3 regions of the Ancylobacter sp. WKF20 genome follow, and region 3 is predicted to be linked to each of the others. Evidence: predicted binding sites of a transcription regulator. Region 3 holds the regulator's gene; each other region holds the start of a gene.
The links. Region 3 encodes LexA, which represses DNA repair genes until DNA is damaged. Its sites were predicted from a motif close to TGTTCNNNNTGTGTTCNG; they were not measured.
Positions count from the first base shown of each region.

Region 1: the regulator LexA is predicted to act here: its motif matches at 2,077-2,094, upstream of AncyloWKF20_RS08450 (putative DNA modification/repair radical SAM protein).
Region 2: the regulator LexA is predicted to act here: its motif matches at 1,762-1,779, upstream of recA (recombinase RecA).

Region 1 is NZ_CP121679.1:1,834,862-1,839,014, forward strand. Features, by position in the region: gene AncyloWKF20_RS08435 (AzlC family ABC transporter permease) at 1-56, opposite strand, end outside; gene AncyloWKF20_RS08440 (GatB/YqeY domain-containing protein) at 97-552, opposite strand; gene carA (glutamine-hydrolyzing carbamoyl-phosphate synthase small subunit) at 803-2,008, shown strand; gene AncyloWKF20_RS08450 (putative DNA modification/repair radical SAM protein) at 2,111-3,325, shown strand; gene AncyloWKF20_RS08455 (UdgX family uracil-DNA binding protein) at 3,352-4,153, shown strand, end outside.
Region 2 is NZ_CP121679.1:1,577,566-1,581,718, reverse strand. Features, by position in the region: gene hutU (urocanate hydratase) at 1-822, shown strand, start outside; gene hutC (histidine utilization repressor) at 859-1,590, opposite strand; gene recA (recombinase RecA) at 1,845-2,921, shown strand; gene alaS (alanine--tRNA ligase) at 3,192-4,153, shown strand, end outside.
Region 3 is NZ_CP121679.1:1,366,771-1,370,923, reverse strand. Features, by position in the region: gene AncyloWKF20_RS06275 (ComEC/Rec2 family competence protein) at 1-1,366, shown strand, start outside; gene lexA (transcriptional repressor LexA) at 1,360-2,061, opposite strand; gene atzF (allophanate hydrolase) at 2,274-4,097, shown strand; gene AncyloWKF20_RS06260 (GntR family transcriptional regulator) at 4,134-4,153, opposite strand, start outside.

The DNA.
Region 1 (4,153 bases), 470 kb from region 3:
CAGCACCCCGCCCAGGTCAGCGTGGCCGGCGTGGGCGTTTGGGGGTCTGGGGACATGGCAATATTGTGCGTAAGGGAATTGGCCAGACGCCCTGACTCAGGCCGTCAGCAGCGCCTTCACCGTACCGCTCGCCTTGCCGAAATCCATCACGCCGGTGTGACGCTCCTTGAGCGCCGCCATGGTGCGGCCCATGTCCTTGAGGCCGTGGGCGCCGATCTCGGCGATGATGGCGGCGATGGCGGCCTGCGCCTCGGCTTCCGTCATCTGCGTCGGCAGGAAGCCCTGAATGACCGCGATTTCCTCGCGCTCCTGCGTCGACAGGTCGGCGCGGCCGGCTTCCTCATAGACCTTGGCGGATTCTTCGCGCTGCTTGATCATCTTGGTCAGCAGGCCGAGCAGTTCCTCGTCGGAGAGCGGGTCCTTGCCATGGCCGCGCGCCTCGATGTCGCGGTCCTTGATCGCCGCATTGATGAGCCGAAGCGTACCGAGGCGGACCTTGTCGCCCGCCTTCATCGATTCCTTCAGCGAAGTGTTGATCTGGTCGCGCAGCACCTTGTCCGCCTTGCTTCTGTTCGCGGGCCGGCGGCGCCGGAAGCTCTCCGCGCCGTCCCACACCCACGAAGCGATTGTTGATCCGCCCCGAAAACCGGTCTCGAAACCTTCGGGCCGCCGCATCTCGGGCGTTCGGCCGCGATTTCGCCGCAGCCATCCGCTTGACGAGGGACAGATGCGCAGCCTGGAGGCTGGCGTCCGGCGCGGCGACCGACTAATTAGGGCACACAACGACAGGGAACAAGATCAGATGAGCGGTAGCGCTGAACAGCTCTCCGGCGGCGACGTGTGGGCCGAGCCCCTCCCGACCGCCCTCCTCGTGCTGGCCGACGGCACCGTCCTTGAAGGCTTCGGGCTGGGTGCTACCGGCCAGGCAGTCGGCGAGGTGTGCTTCAACACGGCGATGACGGGTTATCAGGAAGTGCTGACCGATCCGTCCTATGCCGGGCAGATCATCACCTTCACCTTCCCCCATATCGGCAATGTCGGCACCAATGAGGACGACATCGAGACGATCTCGATGGCCGGCGCCTCGGGCGTGCGCGGCGTGGTGCTGCACTCGGCCATCACCGATCCCTCGAACTACCGCGCCACGCGCCATTTCGACCAGTGGCTGAAGGCCCGCGGCATTATCGCCATTTCCGGCATCGACACGCGCGCGCTCACCGCGCTGATCCGCGACAAGGGCATGCCCAATGCGGTGATCGCCCATGCCGCCGACGGGAAGTTCGATGTCGACGCGCTGAAGAAGGAAGCGGCCGCGTGGCCGGGCCTCGTCGGCATGGACCTCGTGCCGATGGTCACCAGCGCCCAGCGCTTCACCTGGGACGAGACCCCGTGGCAGTGGCCGCAGGGCTATGGCCAGCAGACCGCGCCGGCCCACCACGTCGTCGCCATCGACTACGGCATCAAGCGCAACATCCTGCGCCTGCTCGCCCGCGCCGGCTGCAAGGTGACCGTGCTGCCGGCGACCGCCACCTCCGAGGAGGTGCTGGCGCTGAACCCGGACGGCGTGTTCCTCTCAAACGGCCCGGGCGACCCGGCGGCGACCGGCGAATATGCCGTGCCGGTGATTCGCGACATCATCGACCGGGGCATCCCGACCTTCGGCATCTGCCTCGGCCACCAGATGCTCGGCCTCGCCGTCGGCGGGCGCACGATGAAGATGCATCAGGGCCATCACGGCGCGAACCATCCGGTCAAGGACATGACCACCGGCAAGGTCGAGATCACCTCGATGAATCACGGCTTCGCGGTTGATCGCGACAGCCTGCCGGCCACCGCGCGCGAGACCCATGTCTCGCTGTTCGACGGCTCCAATGCCGGCATCGAGCTGACCGACAAGCCGGTCTTCTCCGTGCAGTATCACCCCGAGGCGAGCCCCGGCCCGCAGGACAGCCACTATCTGTTCGACCGCTTCGTCGATCTGATCGCGAAGACCAAGAAGGCGGCCTGAACAACGGAATTTGCGTGCCCGGCCCCGCGGCCGGGCACCACACCCCGCGGGGGTTGACCGTCGCACAAGAGAACATAACATGAATGCGGAAGGAGTTTCCGCGTGGATGACACTCTCAAGGCCAAGCTCGGCATTCTTGCCGACGCCGCGAAATATGACGCCTCCTGCGCTTCCTCCGGCGGGCGCGGGCGCAAGGCGGAGAAGGACGGCATCGGCTCCACCACGGGCGCCGGCATCTGCCATTCCTACACGCCGGACGGGCGCTGCGTGTCGCTGCTGAAAATCCTGCTGACCAATTACTGCCTGTTCGACTGCGCCTATTGCATCAACCGTCGCTCCTCGAATGTGGAGCGGGCGCGGCTCTCGATCGACGAGGTGGTGCGCATCACGCTCGGCTTCTACAAGCGCAACTACATTGAGGGGCTGTTCCTCTCCTCCGGCATCATCCGCTCGCCCGATTACACGATGGAGCAGATGATGCTGGTCGCGCGCACGCTGCGCCGCGACCACGGCTTCGCCGGCTATATCCACCTCAAGGCCATTCCCGAGGCGAGCCCCTGGCTCATCGAGCAGGCGGGACTCTGGGCCGACCGGCTCTCGGTCAATATCGAGCTTGCCTCCGACATCAGCCTGAAATCGCTGGCGCCGGAGAAGAACGCGCCCGGCATCAAGGCGACGATGGGCCAGATGCAGGAGCGCATTGTCGAAGCGAAGGAAGAGCGCCGCCGCTTCGCCCCGGCCGGGCAGAGCACGCAGATGATCGTCGGCGCGGACGACACCACGGACGAGACGGTGCTGCGCACCAGCGCCGGGCTTTATGGCGGCTATGGCCTGCGGCGCGTCTATTACTCAGCCTTCAGCCCGATCCCGGAGGCGAGCCGCGTGCTGCCGGTGAAAGCCGCCCCGCTCCGGCGCGAGAACAGGCTGTACCAAGCCGACTGGCTGCTGCGCTATTATGGCTTCAGCGTTGACGAGATCGCCGCCGGCGGCAGCGCGGGGATGCTCGACCTCGATATTGACCCCAAGCTCGCCTGGGCGCTGAAGCACCGCGACCGCTTCCCGGTCGATGTGAACGCCGCCGACCGCGAGCTTCTGCTGCGCGTGCCGGGCCTTGGCGCGCGGGCGGTCGACCGCATCCTGCGCGCCCGGCGCCAGACGCGGCTGACGCTGGACGATATCGGACGGCTGAGCACGGGCGTGAAGCGGGCCCGCGCCTTCCTCATCACTGCCGACCATCACCCGTTGAAACTGACCGACCGCTCGGATTTGCGCGAGCGCCTCGCACCGCCGGCGCGGCAGCTGGAGCTGTTCGCGTGAGCGGGTCAGGCGCGCCTGCCCGCGCCATGGAGGCCGTGAACCTGGCCTATGGCGCGGACCGCGACGGCTTCCGCCGCGCCGTACGGCGGCTGATTGCGGCGGGCGTGGCGCCAGAACATGTCGTCTGGCGGATGCGCGAGCCGGGTGAACCTGAGGCCGAGAGCGCCTCCGGCGATCTGTTCGGAGCCCTCCCCTCCGGCCCGGCCGAGGCGGGCGAGGGGGGCCCTGCCCTCGCGCTGCCGCGGGCGCTCGGCGAGCTCATCCCGCTGGTGCTCTGCCATCACGACCCCGACCGCTTCGCCCGGCTCTACACGCTGATCTGGCGTGCCCTACATGGCGAGCGGCGGCTCATCGACAATCCAGCCGACCCGCTGGTGCATCGGCTCGCGCTGATGGCAAAGGCGGTGCGGCGCGACATTCACAAGATGCACGCCTTCGTGCGCTTCCGAGCGCTGGGCGCCGAGAACGGGCGCGAGCGCTTCGTCGCCTGGTTCGAGCCCGAGCATTTCATCGTCGAGGCGGCCGCCCCCTTCTTCCGCACGCGCTTTCCCGCCATGGACTGGGCGATCCTGACGCCGAAGGGGACGGTTGGGTGGGATGGGCAGGCGCTGACCTTCGGCCCGCCCGCCGCGCGCCCGCCTCTGCCGGAGGTGGACGGTTTCGAAGAGGGCTGGCTCGCCTATTACGCCAGCGCCTTCAACCCGGCCCGTGCCAACCCGGCGATGATGCGCACGGAAATGCCGAAGAAGTATTGGGCCAACCTGCCGGAGGCGCGGCTGATCCCGGAGCTTCTGGAGAGCGCCCCGGCCCGCGTCGCCGCCATGATCG
Region 2 (4,153 bases), 210 kb from region 3:
CGGACCAAGCAGGAGAGCGACCCCAAGGCGGTGGAAGCCGCCGCCCGCGCCTCGATGAAGGTGCATGTCGCCGCCATGGTCGATTTCTGGAACGCCGGCGTGCCGACGCTCGACTATGGCAACAACATCCGCCAGGTGGCGAAGGAAGAAGGTTTCGAGAACGCCTTCGCCTTCCCCGGCTTCGTGCCGGCCTATATCCGCCCGCTATTCTGCCGGGGCATCGGCCCGTTCCGCTGGGCGGCGCTCTCCGGCGACCCGGAGGACATCTACAAGACCGACGCCAAGGTGAAGGAACTGCTGCCGGACAACACCCACCTGCACAACTGGCTCGACATGGCGCGCGCGCGCATCGCCTTTCAGGGCCTGCCGGCGCGCATCTGCTGGGTCGGGCTCGGCGACCGTCACCGGCTGGGGCTTGCCTTCAACGAGATGGTGCGCACGGGCGAACTGAAGGCGCCCGTCGTCATCGGCCGCGACCATCTCGATTCCGGCTCGGTCGCCTCGCCCAACCGCGAGACCGAGGCAATGCGCGACGGCTCGGACGCGGTTTCCGACTGGCCGCTGCTCAACGCGCTGCTCAACACCGCCTCCGGTGCCACCTGGGTCTCGCTCCATCACGGCGGCGGCGTCGGCATGGGCTTCTCCCAGCATTCCGGCATGGTGATCTGCGCCGACGGCACGGATGACGCCGCCCGCCGGCTGGAGCGCGTGCTGTGGAACGACCCGGCGACCGGCGTGATGCGCCATGCCGATGCTGGCTACGACATCGCGCTCGCCTGCGCCCGCGAGCAGCAGCTGGACCTGCCGGGCATTCTGGGCTGAGGCGAGCGGGGCGGTCTCTCGTGTTCGATCTGACACTTACGGCGCGAAGCGGGCCACCAGGTCGTAGGCGTCGCCGCGAAAGACCTGCCGCACGAAGGTGACGGTCTCGCCGGCGCGCCAGGTGCGGCGCTCGAGGCTCAGGCAGGCCGTGCCCTTCGCGACACCGAGCGCCTCGGCGAGGCGTGCCGGTGCCCCCAGCGCGCTGATGCGGTGCTCCGCTTCCGTCCAGGGCACATGGCGCAGCAGCCAGGAGCCGGGTGGCGTGGCCGCGAAATTGGCCGACAGCGCCTCGGGAACGCTGGCAAGGCTGATCAGCCGCTCCTCCACCGCCAGCGGCCGGCCATTGGCAAGATGCAGGCAGGTGATGTCCAGAACCTGTTGCCCGTCGAGCCCGTGCGGATCGCCCGCCTCGGCGCGGCGCTGGCGCCGCGTCAGCAGGCGGTAGCCATAGGTCTCGCCGCGCGCGGCAACTTCAGCGGGAATGTCGGGGATGCGCAGCACCGCCGAATGGATGCGTGGCTGCGCCACGAAGGAGCCGGCCCGCCGGCGCCGTTCCACCAGCCCTGCCGCGACCAGCCCGGCGATCACCTTGTTGACGGTCATGCGGGCGCAGCCATACTGCGCCATCAACTCGTGCTCGAAGGGGATGCGGTGGCCGGGTGGCCACTCGCCTGACAGGATCCTGCCCTCGAGATCGGCGCGGATGCGCTGGCCGAGCGTCGGCGCCGCCCGGTGTGGCGCGTCGGTAAGGGAAGGGCTGTCGTTCACGCCGTCACCTCGGTGCCGGCCCGGCGAATTCGTTTCCCCGCCAAGGCCCTGAAGGGCGTATAGTCTAGCGTCTCGCGTTGATATGTATAGACATTTTGACGGCGCCGTGGTGACGGACGGATGCACCCGACCTGCGGGTGCACGCCACCGCCTTATCTGCGGCGAAGCGATGAGAACATATTGCGAACAGAGAACAAACCGGATACATTCAAGGAAATCCCGTTCACCCCTTGCGTGCAACCCGGAGCCCGGCAATGACTCAAGCGAGTTTGCGACTCGTCGAAGGATCTTCCATGGACAAAGCCAAGGCGCTGGACGCCGCCCTTACCCAGATCGAGCGCCATTTCGGCAAGGGCTCGATCATGCGCCTGGGCAAGAACGACAAGATCATGGAGATCGAGACGGTCTCCACCGGCTCGCTCGGCCTCGACATCGCGCTCGGCATTGGCGGATTGCCGCGCGGGCGCGTCGTCGAGATCTTCGGGCCGGAATCCTCGGGCAAGACCACGCTTGCCTTGCACACCATTGCCGAGGCCCAGAAGAAGGGCGGCGTGTGCGCCTTCATCGACGCCGAGCACGCGCTCGACCCGATCTATGCCCGCAAGCTCGGCGTCGATCTCGACAATCTGCTGATCTCCCAGCCGGATGCCGGCGAGCAGGCGCTGGAGATTGCCGATACGCTGGTGCGTTCCGGGGCGGTGGATGTGCTGGTGGTCGATTCGGTCGCCGCGCTCACCCCGCGCGCCGAGCTTGACGGCGAGATGGGCGACAACCAGCCGGGCATGCAGGCCCGCCTGATGAGCCAGGCGCTGCGCAAGCTGACTGCCTCGATCAACCGCTCGCACACCATGGTCATCTTCATCAACCAGATCCGCATGAAGATCGGTGTGATGTATGGCAGCCCGGAAACCACCACCGGCGGCAACGCGTTGAAATTCTACGCCTCGGTGCGCCTCGACATCCGCCGCATCGGCTCGATCAAGGAGCGCGAGGAAGTGGTCGGCAACCAGACCCGCGTGAAGGTGGTGAAGAACAAGCTGGCCCCGCCCTTCAAGCAGGTCGAGTTCGACATCATGTATGGCGAGGGCGTCTCCAAGATGGGCGAACTGATCGATCTCGGCGTCAAGGCCGGCGTGGTCGAGAAGTCCGGCGCCTGGTTCTCCCATGACAGCCAGCGCCTCGGCCAGGGCCGCGAGAACGCCAAGAACTTCCTGCGGCAGAACCCGGAGATCGCCGGCCGCATCGAGGCGACCATCCGCCAGAATGCCGGCCTCATCGCCGAGCAGATCCTCGCCGGCGAGCCGAGCGAGGAAGACGATACCGAGGGTTGAGCGGTCCGCGCAAGGCTGAGCGTCCCGCGCGGTACGTCGTGCGGGACGGTTCAGCGCGCCGCGCGACCCGTGCGCGGGTTGCTCTGCCGGGAGATCTTTTCCCGGTGCTCGCTCCCACCGCATCGGCGCCCGCGCGTAACCATGCAGGCGCGTGTCCGCGCGGCCTTTCTGGACAAGGCGAGGGGGCCTCGTTAGAACCGTCTCGCGCCGCTGGGCGCGGGCCGGATGCTCTCCAGCGCCGGCTGCCTTCTCCTTCTTCGGACTGGTTTCATGAGCGGCGTTAACGAGATTCGTTCGACCTTTCTCGACTATTTCGCGAAGCACGGCCACCAGGTGGTCGACTCCTCGCCGCTCGTGCCGCGCAACGACCCGACCTTGATGTTCACCAATGCCGGGATGGTGCAGTTCAAGAACGTCTTCACCGGCATCGAGAAGCGGCCCTATTCGCGCGCCGCGACCTCGCAGAAATGTGTCCGCGCCGGCGGCAAGCACAATGATCTCGACAATGTCGGCTACACCGCGCGGCATCACACCTTCTTCGAGATGCTCGGCAATTTCTCCTTTGGCGACTATTTCAAGGAGAACGCGATCGAGCTCGCCTGGAACCTGATCACCCGCGAGTTCGAACTGCCGGTCGAGAAGCTGCTGGTCACCGTCTATTCCGAGGATGACGAAGCCTTCGGCCTGTGGCGCAAGATCGCCGGCCTGCCGGAATCCAAGATCATCCGCATCCCGACCTCCGACAATTTCTGGCAGATGGGCGATACCGGCCCGTGCGGCCCGTGCTCGGAGATCTTCTACGATCATGGTTCGCACATCCCTGGCGGCCCGCCCGGCTCGCCCGATCAGGATGGCGACCGCTTCATCGAGATCTGGAATCTCGTCTTCATGCAGTTCGAGCAGCTGCCGGGCGGCGACCGGGTGAGCCTGCCGCGTCCCTCCATCGACACCGGCATGGGGCTGGAGCGCGTCTCGGCGGTGCTGCAGGGCACGCATGACAATTACGAGATCGACCTCATGCGCGCGCTCACCGGCGCCGTCGAGGAGATGACCGACATACCCTCCAACGGCCCGCAAAAGGCCAGCCATCGCGTCATCGCCGATCATCTGCGCGCGGCGACCTTTCTCGTCGCCGATGGCGTGCTGCCCTCCAATGAGGGGCGTGGCTATGTGCTGCGCCGCATCATGCGCCGCGCCATGCGCCACGCTCAGCTGCTCGGCGCCCGCGACCC
Region 3 (4,153 bases):
CATTCCGTTCGGCTGGGACGCGCCGGCCTGGCATGTGATGGGCTGGGGCATCGGGCGGATGGTCGACATCTCCCGCGCCGTCGCCGCCGTGCCCGGTGCCGATCGCGGCCTGCCGGCGCTGCCGCTGGCGAGTCTCGTACTGTTCGCGCTGGCGCTCACCGCCCTCTGCCTATTGCGCAGCCGGCTGGTGCTTGTGGCGCCCGTGCTGGCGCTGGCCGGGCTTGCGCTGGCGCCGCTGCGCGAGCGGCCGGACATACTGGTCGACCGCGAGGGGCGGACGGTGGCGGTGCGCCAGAGCGACGGGCGGCTGACGCTGATGGGCGACCGTGATCGCGGCCTAGCCGGCCGCTTCGTCGTCGAGCAATGGCTCAGCGCCGAGGGTGAGCGCACGCGCCTCGCGGACCCGACCCTGACGCAGGCGGCGCGCTGCGATCCGCTGGGCTGCACGCTGCAAACGGCGGGCGGCGAGATTATCGCGCTGTCGCGCCACCGCGACTCATTGGAGGAGGACTGCCGGCGCGTGGCGCTGCTGATCACCACCGAGGCGCCGCCCAAGGATTGCGCGGCGCAGGTGCTGCGCATCGACCCACGACGGCAGACCTCGGCGCTGGCGTTGTATCGCGAGGCGGTCGGGCCGGAGCCCGCGGTGCGGGTCGGGCTCACCGGCTTTGCTGATGCCGAAGATGGTATCACTGACGATGAAGATGGGGGCGGGGGCGGCGCGGTCGGCGCTGCTGTCGAGGGCGGCGCGGAGATGACGGCGCCGGCTGCTGCGCCAAGCGCGGCGGGACGGGTGGCGCAGGCTCCTGCGCCAAGCGAGGTGGGGCGGGCTGCGCCTCCTCCCGTACAGAACGCGGCGGCGATGGGTGCAGATGCTTCTCTGGATGCGCGCGCCCAAGCGACTCTTCAGCGAGACGCCCCCATAGGCAACCTGGAGAGCGCTCGCACCGATGGCTCCAGCGCTACGTTGCCTGACGAGCGAACACCTTGGCTCACGGGTGCGCCATCGCCGACGGTGACCGAGAAGACCCCATCCGCCGGCGCGCCGCCAGACGACGCGACATACGGGGTGAAGACACCCGGCGCCGTGTCGCCGATCACAACCGGCGTGGCCGATGCCCGTGAGCCCCAGCCTTCCGAGGTGGTTCTGTCCCCCTCGTCGCGCGCGACGGCTCCTGAACTGCCCACCGCACATCCACCAGAACTGAGACCCAAGGTCGTCTGGCGGGTGGTCGACTCGCGCCCGCCGGATGGCGCCAGGCCGTGGTTGCCGGCAGCACCATCCGTCACGCCGGAAAGACGCAACGGCTCCAGTGTTGCCGATCCGCGGGCCGCGCCCGGAAGCGCGACCATCCCCGCTCAGTAGCGCCGGAACAGCGCGACGAGCCGGCCCTGAATCTGCACCCGGTCGGGTCCGAAAATGCGGGTCTCATAGGCCGGGTTGGCGGCTTCCAGCGCGATGGACGCGCCCTTGCGGCGCAGGCGCTTCAGCGTAGCGTCCTCGTCGTCGATCAGCGCCACCACGATGTCGCCGGTGCTGGCGGTATCGGATTTGCGGATCAGCGCGAGGTCGCCATCGAAGATGCCGGCCTCGATCATCGAATCACCACGCACCTCAAGGGCGAAATGCTCGCCGCCCGAAAGCATTTCCGGCGGCATGTTGATCGTGCTGTCGGGCGACTGGATGGCGGAGATGGGTGAGCCGGCGGCGATGCGGCCGACGATGGGGATCGCTACCGGGCGGCGGGAATCCTCCTCCACCGCGGCGGAGGGCAGCTTCACCCGGCCGAGGCTGCCTTCGATCACATTGGGGGCGAAGGCGCCACGCGCGGGGCGGGCCTGCGCGTCCTCCGGCAGGCGGAGCACTTCGAGCGCGCGGGCCCGGTTGGGCAGGCGGCGGATGAAGCCGCGCTCTTCCAGCGCCGTGATCAGGCGGTGAATGCCCGATTTCGACCGCAGATCGAGCGCCTCCTTCATTTCCTCGAAAGAGGGGGGCACGCCGTCCCGTTTCAGGCGTTCGTCGATGAAGAGCAGCAGCTCGTGCTGTTTGCGGGTGAGCATCGATCCCGATCCGTCTGTAGGGTGCCCGAGGGCCGTTAAGCGAAACAAATCACGAACAAACACTATCCGTTCTTTGTGTGTTCCACAACGGGGAATTCTCACCCTGCCGCAACTCTGGCGCGCGACGGGCAGGTCGGCTATCTGTATGCAATGGCCCAGATATTGCCTAATGCCTATGCATAGTCCTGCGTGCAGCACGAAAGGCGCGAGTCGTGATCGGAACCATAGCTGACATTCTCGCCGCCCACCGCGCGGGGCGGGCCCGGCCGGCGGAAACGGTGGCGCGGGCACGGGCGCTCATCGTGGCGCATGGCGATCCGGCGGTGTTCATGGCGCTGGTCGACGATGCCGGCATCGCGGCCCAGCTCGCGCGGCTCGAGGGCGCCGATCCCGCCCAGATGCCGCTCTACGGCGTGCCCTTCGCGGTGAAGGACAATATCGACGTCGCCGGCCTGCCGACCACCTGCGCCTGCCCAGACTACGCCTATCCCGCCACGCGCGACGCGGCGGCCGTGGCGCGGCTGCGCCGGGCGGGGGCGATTGTTCTCGGCAAGACGAATCTCGATCAGTTCGCCACCGGGCTCAATGGCACGCGCTCGCCCTATGGCACGCCGCGCAACGCCGTGCGCGATGATCTGGTGCCGGGGGGGTCCAGCTCTGGCTCGGCGGTTGCGGTCGCGGCGGGGCTGGTCGCCTTTGCGCTGGGGACGGACACGGCTGGTTCCGGCCGCGTGCCGGCCGGGCTGAACAATATCGTCGGCCTCAAACCCAGTCTCGGCCTTGTCTCGACACGCGGCGTCGTGCCGGCCTGCCGCTCGCTGGACTGCGTGTCGGTCTTCGCGCTCACGGTGGAAGACGCGCTGCTGGCGACCTCCGTCATGGCCGGGGCGGACGAGGATGATCCCTATTCGCGCGTCCTGCCGCTGGGAGGTCTCGCCGGCTTTCCGGCCGGCCCGACGCTCGCCGTGCCGCGCGCGCAGGATCTCGTGACCTTTGGCGACCGCGCCTCGGAGGCGGGGTTCCGGCGCGCCGCCGAGCGCATGGCGCGGCTGGGCGCGCGGCTGGTCGAGATCGACCTCACGCCGTTCTTCGAGACGGCGCGGCTGCTCTATGAGGGGCCTTGGGTGGCGGAGCGCTACGCGGCGGTCGGCGCCTTTCTCGAATCGCGGCCCGCGTCGGTGCATCCGGTGGTCGCCGGCATCATCGAGCAGGGCCGCCATTTCAGCGCCGTCGAGGCGTTTCGCGGCCAGTACCGGCTGGCGGAGCTGAAGGCGCAGGCGCGGGCGGCGCTCGCCGGCATCGACGCGCTGATGGTGCCGACCATGCCGACCGTGTTCACGGTCGCGCAGATGCTGGCCGAGCCGGTGCGCTGCAACAGCCAGCTCGGCGTCTACACGAATTTCGTCAACTTGCTCGACATGTGCGGCCTCGCCGTGCCGGCAGAGATTCGCGCCGATGGCGCCCCGGCGGGCATCACTTTGCTGGCGCCGGCGGGGCAGGACGCGCATCTGGCCGCGCTTGGTGCCGCCTTCCATCGTGATACCGGGCTGACGCTCGGCGCGACCGGGGCCGCTCATCCGCCGGCCTTGGCGGCCGTTCCGGCTCCGGCGCCGGGCTATGTGGCGGTCGCCCTGTTCGGGGCGCATTTGTCCGGCCTGCCGCTCAATGGCGAGCTGGTGGAGTCCGGCGGTTTGTTCATCCGCGAGGCGCGGACCAGCCCGGATTATCGCCTCTTCCTGCTGCCGGAGGGCCGGGTGCGCCGGCCCGGCCTGCTGCGCGGCGCCGCGGGCTCCGGGACGCGCATCGCCTGTGAGGTCTGGGCGCTGCCGGAAGCCGCTTTCGGGCGACTGGTGGCCGGCATTCCCGCGCCCCTTGGCATCGCCACGGTGACGCTCGAGGACGGCACGGCGGTCAAGGGCTTCGCCATGGAGGCGGCCGCTGCACCGGCGGCGCGTGACATCACCAGCTTCGGCGGCTGGCGCGCCTTTCTGGCGGATGAGGCGGCAAAGCGCGGGGCTCTGGCGCCGGCGGGCTAAGAGGTCGAATCAGCCGGTGCCCGTAAGTGCCTGAGATCAAACGGTCTGAGCGTATT